Regions from separate parts of the Aneurinibacillus baijiui genome, predicted to be linked through region 1. Evidence: riboswitches for the same ligand, from Rfam matches in the RefSeq annotation. Region 1 holds a riboswitch; each other region holds the start of a gene.

Region 1 (4,217 bases):
GTTAGTAAGTTTCATGCTCTTTTCCATGTTTTTTGGAGCGGGAAACTTAATTTTCCCACCGTTCCTCGGCCAATCCGCAGGTGATCACCTCGCGTTTTCTCTTGCCGGTTTTGTTCTCTCAGCAGCGGGGCTTCCGATCCTTGGCGTAATGGCTGTTGCTAAAGCCGGTGGTTTTCGTACGCTTACCGGGCGGGTTCACTCATCCTTCGCCTTCTTATTTCCGTTTCTTATCTACGTATCGATCGGTCCTGGATTAGCCATCCCACGCGCCGGAAGCTTGGCTTACGAGATGGGAGCCGCGCCTTTTTTGCCGGAAGCTCTTAAGACAGGTACGCTGTCAATGGCACTCTATACACTCGTCTTCTTCGGCCTGGTCTATTGGCTCAGCTTATCTCCGTCGAAGTTGATCGACCGCTTCAGCAAGCTGCTTACGCCGCTTCTGCTTACTCTTATTGCACTGATTTTTGTCAAAAGCTTTCTAACGCCGATGGATACGCTGTCGACCCCTAAAGGAAACTATGGCTCGATTCCTGCTTTTCAAGGATTCCTTGATGGCTATCTGACAATGGATGCACTCGCCGCACTGGCTTTTGGCATCGTAATTGCCAATACCTTGAAGGCAAGCGGTGTACAGGAAGGACGCGCGCTATCACGGGCGATGATGTATGCAGGACTTGGAGCCGGGCTATTGCTCTCCGTCATTTATCTGGTTCTCGGATACCTTGGAGCAGTCACTCCAAACGCCGGAGAAGCTGAGAATGGCGCTCAAATTCTAACGTTAATGATGAATCATCTGTTCGGAGCAGGCGGCACACTGCTGCTTGGCCTTACGTTTACGATTGCCTGCTTATGTGTATCCATCGGACTCATCACATCCTGCAGCCAATTCTTCGCTTCTGTATTCCCCCGGCTATCCTATCGCATGTGGGCTACAGTACTTACGGTTGTAAGCTTTGGTATCGCTAACCTCGGACTGACACAGATCCTCAGCGTATCGGTTCCTGTTCTAGGTATTTTATATCCAATAGCGATTACACTTATTCTGCTCGCGCTGACGCATCGCTATATCGCCAATGCGCCGTCTATCTATCCAGTATCTGTTGTACTTGTAGGACTTTTTAGCATACTGGATACTTGTAACACATTATTCTTTGCCGGTAAATTGTCTAGCGCCTTCACTTTTCTTCCGCTGTACAAGGAAGGTTTCGGATGGGTGCTTCCGGCGTTGGCCGGTGTGCTTATCGGATATATTACAGACCGCATTCGCGGCGTAAAGGCACAGCACAATGAGAGGCATGCCGCATAAAAGTAAATTGATAGAAAAATAAAACTTGTTGATTAATCACCTAATCTTTTATATACTTAACACATTGTTTTCAAAATAAATACACGACAATCCTCATCATCAACGGTGAGGTAGAGGTCGCGACTGTTATCAGTACGGGGCAGGAGGCACGAAGATTGCCTGTGAAATCCCCGGAAAGGAACAGCCGCCGAAGCTGGTGTACTTCTTCGAGTACATCGGTTGGGTCCGTTATCGAACAGGAACGGGACTGTCATGTTTGCTTTCCGGGCAAACGTGGTGTGCTATCTTCATGGAAGGTATGATGCGGGTTATTTAGAAATACCGCCGACAATTCCTTGGCGGTATTTTTTTATATTTCCCACTCCTTTCCTTCCCCTTTATTCATCTTTACAGAAGGAGTGTTTCTACGTGCAAGACAATGTATCGCAACAAACCGTGGCAGAGTCTACCCCGAATGCCTCGCATTCTTCTGAGCGGCAGTTGAAGCGCGGACTGAAAGCGCGCCACCTCACTATGATCTCTCTTGGCGGATCGATCGGAACCGGGTTGTTTCTTGCCAGTGGAGGTGCCATCAGTACGGCGGGACCGGGCGGAGCGCTGGTAGCCTATGTCGCCATTGGCATTATGGTATATTTTCTCATGACCAGCTTAGGCGAGCTGGCTACGTACATGCCGGTACCCGGCTCTTTTAGTACGTACGCGTCCCGTTTTGTTGATCCATCGCTTGGCTTCGCACTCGGCTGGAATTATTGGTATAACTGGTCGATTACAATTGCAGCCGAACTGGCGGCAAGTACGCTGCTGATCAAGTTCTGGTTTCCGGATAGCTCCTCATTTTTATGGAGCGCACTATTCCTGCTTCTTATGTTCGGCCTGAATTATCTGTCCGTGCAGGCCTATGGTGAATCCGAGTATTGGTTTGCTCTTATTAAAGTTGTTACGGTTATTATTTTTATCGGAATCGGTCTCTTGATGGTATTTGGGATTATGGGCGGTGAAGCGGTCGGCTTCTCGAATTTTACTGTCGATAACGCGCCGTTCAATGGCGGCTTCATGGCATTGCTGGGTATTTTTATGGCAGCCGGCTTCTCCTTTCAGGGAACGGAATTGCTCGGGGTTGCTGCCGGTGAGAGCGACAATCCAAAGGAGAATGTTCCAAAAGCGATCCGGCAGGTATTCTGGCGTATCCTCCTGTTTTATGTTCTCGCCATCTTCATGATCGGATTGCTGCTGCCGTACACGCATCCAAGCCTGGTCAGCAGCGATATCGAGACCATCGCAAAAAGTCCGTTTACAATTATTTTTGAAAAAGCAGGATTGGCTTTTGCCGCTTCTGTAATGAATGCGGTAATTCTGACTTCCGTTCTCTCTGCCGGGAACTCAGGTATGTATGCCTCCACCCGCATCCTTTATGTGCTGGCCAAGGAAGGCAAAGCGCCGAAGCTATTCAGTCATCTCAATCGTCGCGGCGTTCCGGTCTATGCATTATTGGCGACTACCGCTGTCGGTATGGTAGCATTCCTTGCTTCCTTCTTCGGAGACGGAGTTGTATATACTTGGCTGCTGAATGCCTCGGGAATGTCCGGCTTTATCGCTTGGCTTGGCATCGCCATCAGCCATTATCGCTTCCGTCGTGCATACGTTGTACAGGGGCGGGACTTGCGTGATCTGCCCTACCGTGCCAAATGGTTCCCATTCGGCCCGATTTTTGCTTTTGTACTCTGTATGATCGTCATTCTCGGACAGAATTACACAGCATTCATGGGAGATCAGATCGATTGGAACGGTGTCTTGGTCTCCTATATCGGTCTGCCGCTATTTCTTCTGCTGTGGCTTGGCTATAAAAAAGTGAAAAAGACAAAGGTTATTCCTCTTGAAGAGTGCCGTTTCGACGACGCTATCGATGAACGATAAGACAACAACGAAAGGGGCTGCCCATCACTTATGGGACAGCCCCTTCTTCTATCTATTGTATAACCCTCACTTTTTTTGTTTTTGCGCTACTTGAACAAGCGTATTTTGCTTCCTCTTCACTCATGTCCGTAGCAAGCTTCACTTCTATACTTGGATCATCAATGACCTTTTTGATCTGCTCCATAACATCATAAGGAGATAAACCCGGCACCAGACGCGTGTTGAGTGTCACTTCTATCTACACATACACCGACATGCAAACCGTTTCATACGTTTGTTTTTCTAGATAAACTAAGTATTAGAATTTACCTTCCTATAGTAAGAAAGCCGCCTCTTACTTATAGCTAGTTAGCTAATAGGAAATAGGAACGTTTTTCCTTATGAATCGGAACTTATTTTGCACATCGTACGTCTGCATACATAGAAAGAGAGGGTACTGCATGCTGCCCTAGAACAACGAGTGAAGGAGACTATTTTATGCGATACAAGAAAAAATGGCCTGCCATGCTTCTCCTGCCTGCTCTCATGCTATCAGCATGTCAGGCCATCCCAGAGTCTACACCGCCCGCTGCAACCAGTCAAAACGCGAACGAAGCTCAAACTCCACTGACAGCGTCAGCACAGTCGACACCGGCTTCAAGCGAGCAGCAACAAGCGAAAACACTACAGCCAAAACCGGAGAATAAGCCAGCTTCTTCCACTGTTTCTTCAAGGAATACAGAGCAACATACAAAACCGGCAAAGCAAGCAACCCATTCCTCTTCAGATAAAATCATCGTCACGAATGCAGCAAGCGTGATGGTTCTCGTTAATAAAAAACGGAACCTGCCGGAAAATTATGAACCCGCCGACCTCGTTGTACCGAATGTGCCTTTTTCCTTTGCCGGGAACCATCCAAAAAAACAGCTTCGCCGCTCGGCCGCCCGCGCACTTGAAGAGTTGTTCGCACAGGCTAAGCGAGAAAAAATTGACTTGAAAGCCGTCTCAGGCTATCGAT
Region 2 (4,217 bases), on a different contig from region 1:
TGCCTATTCCTATCATAAAAGGGGTAGGCTTTTTTTTCTTCTCTGATTTCTGTACGCCTTGCCCTAAAGTGGTTACAGGTTCTCTTATCATACGTTCACCTTCCATCAGATTATTTGTCTGATTTAACTATAGGAGAATTTGAATCATAAGTGAAATACAGTTATATTATCTTAAAGATTAATTTTTTTAATGATTAAAGGAGGCAGCTATGTATTATGATGCGCTGCGTACATTTGTAGCGGTAGTGGAAGCAAAAAGTTTCACAAGGGCGGCGGAAAAACTGCGGCTCTCACAGCCGAGCGTCAGCTTGCATATCAAGCAGCTTGAACATGAATTTGGCAGTAAGCTTATTGATCGCTCCCCGAAGCATTTATATGTGACAACAGCCGGACAAATGCTGTATGAACGGGCGCTGCAGATGCTGAACCTATATGAGAAAACAAAAGAAGACATCTATGCGTACAATCACAAGATTACCGGTACGCTGCATATTGGAGCCAGCTTTACGATTGGTGAATACATCCTGCCTGTGCTGCTTGCTGAGTTTCGCCGTCGCTATCCAGATGTCGAAGTGGAGGTGACGATCGGGAATACGAAGCGGATTATTGAAGCGGTAAAGCTGCTGCAGATGGATATCGGTCTGATTGAAGGGCAGACTAGCGACAAAGACCTTTGCATTGTTCCGTTTATGAAGGATGAGATGCTGCTTGTAGCACCGACGGATCATCCGCTGGCTGCCCGTAAGAGCGTTACACCGGACGTGCTGCAGGATGAAGTCTGGGTGGTGCGGGAAGAAGGATCGGGTACGCGGGTGTATTTTGACCACATGATTCGCTCTCTTGGCATTAAAGTGAAAAAAATGATTACGCTAAGCAGCAATCAGGGGGTTAAAGAAAGTGTAGCCGCAGGTCTTGGCCTCACGCTGCTGTCTAAGTGGGTTGTACGTAAACCGATTCGATATGGAGAACTCAAAGCATTAACCATTCATGAAGAATCCTTCCCCCGTAGGTTGTCCTATATTCTACCTGCGCATGCGGAGCGGACCCTGCTGATCGAAGTTTTCCTTGAAGGGATTTCAAATCGTATGGATGAGGAATTTTCTTCTTGACCTGGACAGGGAAGTTCACTATACTAGCATCAATACAACTTCATATTCAAAAAACCTCATCAACGCTCTGATGAGGTAGAGGTCGCGGGATTTAAGAGTACGCTGTGGGAGATGCAGGGAACATCAGTGAACACAGCAGAAAGGAAAAACCGCCGAAGCTTGTCTGGCTTCTCTGGTCAGATGGGTTGGGGCTGTATCCGAAGAGGAACAGAACTGTCACGCGTAGATCATACCGGATACGCGTGGTGCGCTATCTTGCAGGAGATACGGAGATGGGGTGGACGATTATTTGTTCATTATCCATCTGCGACCCGTGTTGTAGGTGTTTTTATTTTTCGCCTGTATCCTCCTAATCATCCGGTTAGGAGTTTTTTTATGACACGGGTCGGTACGTTCCTACTCCGATATGCGCGCCGAGACATAGGGGAGAAAGAAACGCAAAATATGCCTATGTGATACGACGATAAGGAGGAATCGGAATGATTGATTTTGGAAGAATGCTAACGGCAATGGTAACGCCATTTGACAAAGAATTGAATGTAGATAAGAAGCGGACGGAAGCTTTGGTGGAGCACTTGATCGCCACGGGTACTACCGCATTGGTTGTGGCGGGTACGACAGGAGAATCGCCTACGCTAACCGGCAGTGAGAAGGTCGCATTATTCCGCCATGTAGTGGAGTTGGTTAATGGCCGCATTCCGGTCATTGCCGGCACAGGCAGCAATAATACGGCTGCATCGATTGAACTGACACAGCAAGCTGCACAGGCTGGCGTAGATGGTATCATGCTGGTCGTGCCTTACTACAATAAACCGTCGCAGGAAGGGCTGTACCAGCATTTTAAGACGATTGCCCAAAGCACAAAGCTTCCTGTTATGCTGTATAATATTCCGGGCCGCTCTGTGATTAATATGACGGCTGAGACGACCGTTCGTCTGGCAACGGATGTAGCAAACATTGTAGCCATCAAGGAAGCGAACGGCGATCTTGGCCAAATGTCCCGCATTATTGAGCAGACGCCGGATGATTTTGTGCTGTATACAGGAGATGACGGCATGACGCTGCCCTGTATGTCCGTTGGCGGCAAAGGTGTCGTCAGTGTTGCAAGCCACGTCATCGGTCGTGAGATGAAAGAAATGATTCAGGCATTCGCAGGCGGAGAGGTTGCCAAAGCAGCCAGGATGCACCGTCAATTATTGCCGATCTTTGAAGGTTTGTTTATCGCAGCTAATCCGACGCCGGTCAAAGCAGCACTTAACATGCAGGGCATTCAGGTTGGCGGCGTACGCCTGCCGCTTGTTGATTTGACGGAGGAGGAACGTACTTTTGTAACGAATTTGTTTCCCCAAAAAGAGCTTGTGATTGTATAGGCAGTAGGATTCAGGAGAGATAAAATATATAGATAAACAGAGAAAAGCCGCTCTTTTGGAGCGGTTTTTTTGTGTAGGAGCTCATGACATGTAGATATGCCATGGGCTCCTCTTTTATATGGAAAACCTATTTTACATCCATGCCCGACAGCCAGGCGATCAAGCGCTTATTGATGCCTTCCTCGGATTCATCCGGCAGCAATTCCGCCCGCGTCACAATATCAAACAGCTTCTCTAACGGTTCGCGCGGATCTTCCTTCTTTAACTTCTTGTCCTGCAGCACTTCCCAATTTTGTACGACATAATCGCGCCGATTGATTCCCTCTCTGGCGAAGTAGGCACCAAGCGTCTCGACATCGCCCAGAAAATTATCGGAAAAGCGCTCCTGAACCGTGCCGCGTAGCAAAGCAATCTCGACTTCATACATCGGAGACTGATCGGTTTTATTTTTACCGATCCACGGTGTTTCCAGGATGATCGGTTTTCCCTGCGCCGCTTCATGATGGACAATGTAGTTGATGGCATCAAAGCCGATCAAGCCGGAGCCGATCGGAGCATGACGGTCCTTGGCAGCCCCACGGAAGTTTTTGCTGTCATTAATATGGAAGACGGCCAGGCGGTCAAGGCCCACGGTTCGGTCGAACGCTTCCATGACGCCGTCAAAATCATTCACAAGATCATATCCGGCATCGTGCGTATGGCACGTATCGAAGCATACCGTCAGCTTATCGTTCAGCTTGACTTTATCGATAATCGCGGCTAATTCTTCAAAGTTCCGGCCGACTTCTGATCCTTTGCCTGCCATTGTTTCCAGCGCAATGTTGACTGTCTGTCCGGTGTGCAGCACCTCGTTTAATCCTTCCGCGATCCGGTTGATACCGTATTCTGCGTCCTTATCCGTATAGGCGCCCGGATGCAGCACGATATTATTGACACCAATGTATTCTGCGCGCTTGATTTCTTCCTGAAGGAAAGACACCGCCAACTCGAACGTGCTTGGCTTGTACGATCCGAGATTAATGATGTAAGGCGCATGCACCACGATGTCCTCGATGCCGTATTCTTTCATCAGTGCGAGCCCTTCTTCGACGTACTGGTCCTCCATCGGCTTGCGCCGGGTGTTTTGCGGTGCTCCTGTATACACCATGAACGAGGTGGAGCCGTAGCTAATGGCTTCTTCTACCGCGTTCAGCAATCCTTTTTTAGAAAATGAAACGTGTGATCCTATCTTCATTGTATGTATCACTCCTCACCGATCTATTGTAGCAGAAATCAGCAGCAAATATGAATGGTAACGCCGTGCGAAACAATCGGGAAAATTGCTGGTTCCTAAAAAAATGCATACTCTTCGCATACATATCACGTCAAAAGAGTAACCGAATGGGGAGGGATAAGCATGAAGAATGTAAACATCAAGTCGGTAGCCATTGGTGTAGTGTTGGGAAGTGTCATGACGGCAGGGGTTGGCTATGGGGCATCGTCGCTTACGCAGGTTGCGGTAGATTTGACCCCGGTTACGATTAAAGTAGGCGAGGAAAGCAAGTCAGGTACATATCACAACGGCAAAGAGAACCTGCCGCTTACGATGATGTACAAGGATACAACCTATGTGCCGATCCGCTTTATCAGCGAAGCGTTAGGCCAGGAAGCGACATGGGCGCCGCAAAGTCGTACGGTCACAATTGCGGCTAAAGATAAGGATGGCATTTGGGAAGGGAAAGTAGAAAGCAAGCTTGCT
Region 3 (4,217 bases), on a different contig from region 1:
CGAAGTAGAAACGCAGCAGTATGATGCCATGATCGAGGAAATCAGCCGATTCTTCAGCGGGAATTATGGAGAGATCAAGAAGACGCTAAAGCAGCAAATGGAAGAAGCGGCAGAGAATCTTGAATTCGAGCGTGCTAAGGAACTGCGTGACCAGATTCAATACATTGAAGCCATTATGGAAAAGCAGAAGGTTACGTTTAGTGACAATGTTGATCGGGATGCCTGGGGCTACCATGTCGATAAAGGATGGATGAGTGTACAGGTTTTCCATATTCGTCAGGGTAAAATGATTGAGCGTAACGTAGGTTCTTTTCCGTTCTATGGTGAAAAGCATGAAGATTTCGTTTCCTATGTTGTCCAATTCTATCTAAAGGACCACGTCAGGCCAAAAGAAGTGCTGCTTCCGACAAGTGAAGGGATAGATGGGCTTGAAGAGGCGCTTGGTACCAAGGTTCTTATTCCGCAGCGCGGTCCAAAAAAACAACTTGTGGATATGGCGCAGGAAAATGCGCGCATTGCACTTGAGGAGAAGTTTGCGCTGATGTCACGGGATGAAGCCCGTACTATACAGGCGGTGCAGAAGCTAGGCGATGTGCTCGGCATCGGGTATCCGAAGCGGATTGAGGCGTTTGATAACTCGAATATTCAAGGGGTTGATCCGGTTTCGGCGATGATCGTATTTACTGATGGTAAGCCGGATAAGAAAGAGTATCGTAAATATAAAGTCAAAACGGTTATCGGCCCCAATGATTACGGCACGATGAAAGAGGTTGTCCGCCGCCGGTATACCCGTGTGCTGAAGGAAGGATTGGACCTGCCAAATTTGATTGTAATCGACGGAGGCAAAGGGCAGATCTCTGCTGCTGTGGATGTATTGGAGAATGAACTCGGTCTTTTTATCCCGGTATGCGGATTGGCTAAAGATGAACGGCATCGTACCGCTCAGTTGCTGGTAGGTGATCCGCCTATCCCTGTTGAGTTAAAGAGGGATAGCAATGAATTCTATCTGCTGCAGCGAATTCAGGATGAGGTGCACCGCTTTGCGATCACATTCCACCGTACTACGCGCGGTAAGACGATGTTCCACTCAAAGCTCGATGATATTCCGGGTATCGGAGAGAAGCGTAAGAAGCTTTTGCTTAAGCATTTTGGTTCGATCAAGCGCATGCGAGAAGCGACCGTGGAGGAGTATCGTAACCTTGGTATCGGTGATAAGCTGGCCCGTCAGATTTTAGAATACTTACAGGAGACAAAAGAGGGAACAGCCGAACAAGCCGAATAAAAGTAATTGTCAAGATTATTAACATATGGTACCATATACAGAAATTGAATAGTAAGCAAATAACGCCTCACTTAAATAGGGTGAGGTAGAGGCGCGAAAACCATAAGTATTCCGCTGGAGGAATGAGAATCCAGGGAAAGCGGGAGAAAGGGGAATTCGCCGAAATGGCAGAACGGATCTCAACGTCTGCTGTTGGGTCTGCATTGAACAAATGCAGAACTGTCACCGGATCATCGTCCCAGATAGCCGGTGGAGTACTATCTCGCACAGGGAGTAGGGAAGTGAGCGTTCGCTGTCATTATATTTCTTGAGAATCTACAGACAACCGCTTTGGCCTATGCCTTGCTGTTGTCTTTTTTATTGATCCGGCATTGCGTTCTCTAACCCTCATATGTGTGCGGAGTACTCTGATAATGAAGAGAAGAATATTATCTTAATTTGAGGAGGGTACACAAAGTGAGCATAATTGTACAAAAATTTGGCGGTACATCCGTCGGCACAATCGAACGAATTCAAGCAGTAGCCCAGCGTGTCATATCAACGGTGCAGAAGGGCCATCAAGTGGTTGTGGTAGTATCAGCAATGGGAAAATCGACCGATGTCTTAGTGGATATGGCGAAGCAGATTACGGATGAGCCACATCCGCGTGAGATGGACATGCTGCTTACAACCGGGGAGCAGGTATCGATCGCATTATTGACGATGGCACTTCAAGAACAAGGCCAGGCTGCTGTATCTATGACCGGATGGCAAGCAGGAATCATGACAGAAGATATACATATGAAGGCTCGTATTGATCGGATTGATACCGCATTCATCATAGAAGCATTGAATAAGGGAAACGTGGTGGTAGTAGCCGGGTTTCAAGGAGTTTCGGCGCATGGAGAGATTATGACGCTTGGGCGCGGCGGTTCTGATACGACCGCGGTTGCATTAGCTGCGGCACTTGATGGAAAAAAGTGTGAAATATATACGGATGTGGACGGAGTCTATACGGCAGACCCGCGTATGGTTCCTCTTGCCAGAAGGCTTGTGAGCATCTCACATGATGAGATGCTAGAGCTTGCGACGCTTGGTGCAGGTGTTCTGCATCCACGTGCGGTGGAGTGCGCGAAGCAGCATCAAGTAAGTGTAACGGTTCGATCGAGTTTCACTGAGGCAGAAGGAACGATGATAGAGGAGGAAGCGAATATGGAACAAGGACTTGCAGTGAGCGGCATCGCTCATGATAAAAATGTCGCCAAAATTACGGTAGCTGATCTGCCGTCAAGAGTGGAGGCCATGGCTAAGCTCTTTGCGGTGTTGGCTGAGGAACATATTAATGTCGATGTTATTGTACAGAGTGCGTATGAAGCGAATACGACAAATGTGTCATTTTCGGTAAGCGGAGATGAAGTAAAGAAAACACTCGATGTATTGCTGAAGCATCGCGAAGCGCTGCAATTTGGCTATGCGATGGCAGAGGAGGAACTTGCTAAGGTATCTATCGTAGGCGCAGGTATGATTACAAACCCAGGGGTAGCTGCTCAGATGTTCACCTGCCTTGCGGAACAAGGAATTGAGATCAAGATGGTATCTACTTCGGAAATTAAGGTCTCTAGCATTATTCCAGTGGAAAGAATAGAGGATGCTGTACAGAGTCTGCATACATCGTTTGGGTTAGATGTCAAAGAGACTGCTGTTGTATACGGAGGATAAAAAAAGCAAGCCCATGCCAGATAAAAACGGCATGGGCTTGTCCTTTTTTCAGTACTTACGCGACGCTTCGATTATTGCGCACAGAAGCAGGCAGGAGACCTGCTGCGTCAAGTCGGTGGCGGATGAGGATTCCCAGGTAAGAAGCGGCCGCCACTTTTACCAGGTCAGGAATAACGAACAGTCCCATTCCGAATGTGAATGCCTGGCCCCACGATAGACTCAAGACGAGCTTAAGCTGGGTAACACCGAACGCATAAATAATTAGTAAGCCGATAAGATTAGCAACAAATGCGCGGGTAAATGTGATATCCTTACCCTTAAAGATTGTTCCCATAACAAAAACCGCTACAACGTATCCGAGCAAATAGCCACCTGTTTTGCCGATGAGAATGCCCATCCCACCTGAGAATTGGGCAAATACCGGAGCCCCAATGGCTCCGAGCAGTAGATAGAGCAGAACGGCGATTGTACCATAGCGGCGACCGAGAATAATGGGGGCTAGCGCAATGGCAAAATTCTGCAGGGTGAATGGAACTTGCGGAATGAATGAGATAGAAATTTGTGCGAAGACGGCGATGATCGCACAGAATAAGGCCGATAAAATTAACATTTTTCTACTTTCAATGTTCATAGGTTGCTCCTTCGTGATAATTTGTTAACCTAATACATAATATAAGTTTACAAAGCGGATGTCCTTTTTGTCAATATTGACATTAGTCAGTAAAAACCGTAGTATTGAACTAACTCGTAGAAAGTCGGAATACAATTTTATGATAGCTCTTATCAAGAGAGGCGGAGGGACTGGCCCGATGAAGCCCGGCAACCCCGCGCGTTTGCGCGGATAAGGTGCTAACTCCAGCAGAACGATATGTTTCGTTCTGGAAGATAAGGGGAGGTATGCGCCATATAAACGCCTCTTCCTTATAGGAAGCGGCGTTTTTTTCATGACATGAAGATAAACGCTAAGAGGAAGGGAAGAGGGATTCTTCTGACTTCCTGCTAGAAAGGAGTGAATAAGCGCATGATACAGAAGATGGTTATAGATGAAATAACGTTGGAGTGTGGAGCTACACTCAAGCAGGTTGAGATTGCTTATGAGGCGAGCGGGACGCTAAATGAGGAGAAGACCAATGCGATTTTGGTGTGTCACGCGCTTACCGGTGATGCATATGCGGTGGGAGATGAAGAGACCCCAGGATGGTGGGAAGGACTGATTGGCCCCGGACGATACGTTGAT

What was found. Region 1 has a riboswitch for lysine ahead of AB3351_RS02455 (amino acid permease). Riboswitches for the same ligand answer to the same signal wherever they lie in the genome.
Region 2: another riboswitch for lysine. It lies ahead of dapA (4-hydroxy-tetrahydrodipicolinate synthase); the one in region 1 lies ahead of AB3351_RS02455 (amino acid permease).
Region 3: another riboswitch for lysine. It lies ahead of AB3351_RS19575 (aspartate kinase); the one in region 1 lies ahead of AB3351_RS02455 (amino acid permease).

What each region holds. Positions count from the first base shown of each region.
Region 1 covers NZ_JBFTXJ020000001.1:505,975-510,191, reverse strand. The annotation lists gene brnQ (branched-chain amino acid transport system II carrier protein) at 1-1,306, shown strand, start outside; lysine riboswitch at 1,410-1,598, shown strand; gene AB3351_RS02455 (amino acid permease) at 1,742-3,220, shown strand; gene AB3351_RS02450 (hypothetical protein) at 3,273-3,452, opposite strand; gene AB3351_RS02445 (M15 family metallopeptidase) at 3,698-4,217, shown strand, end outside.
Region 2 covers NZ_JBFTXJ020000002.1:575,940-580,156, reverse strand. The annotation lists gene AB3351_RS06255 (YeiH family protein) at 1-91, opposite strand, end outside; gene AB3351_RS06250 (LysR family transcriptional regulator) at 210-1,109, shown strand; lysine riboswitch at 1,178-1,370, shown strand; gene dapA (4-hydroxy-tetrahydrodipicolinate synthase) at 1,589-2,479, shown strand; gene AB3351_RS06240 (deoxyribonuclease IV) at 2,607-3,713, opposite strand; gene AB3351_RS06235 (BsuPI-related putative proteinase inhibitor) at 3,876-4,217, shown strand, end outside.
Region 3 covers NZ_JBFTXJ020000014.1:12,238-16,454, forward strand. The annotation lists gene uvrC (excinuclease ABC subunit UvrC) at 1-1,282, shown strand, start outside; lysine riboswitch at 1,361-1,550, shown strand; gene AB3351_RS19575 (aspartate kinase) at 1,739-2,980, shown strand; gene AB3351_RS19580 (biotin transporter BioY) at 3,036-3,611, opposite strand; SAM riboswitch class I at 3,758-3,872, shown strand; gene metX (homoserine O-acetyltransferase MetX) at 4,002-4,217, shown strand, end outside.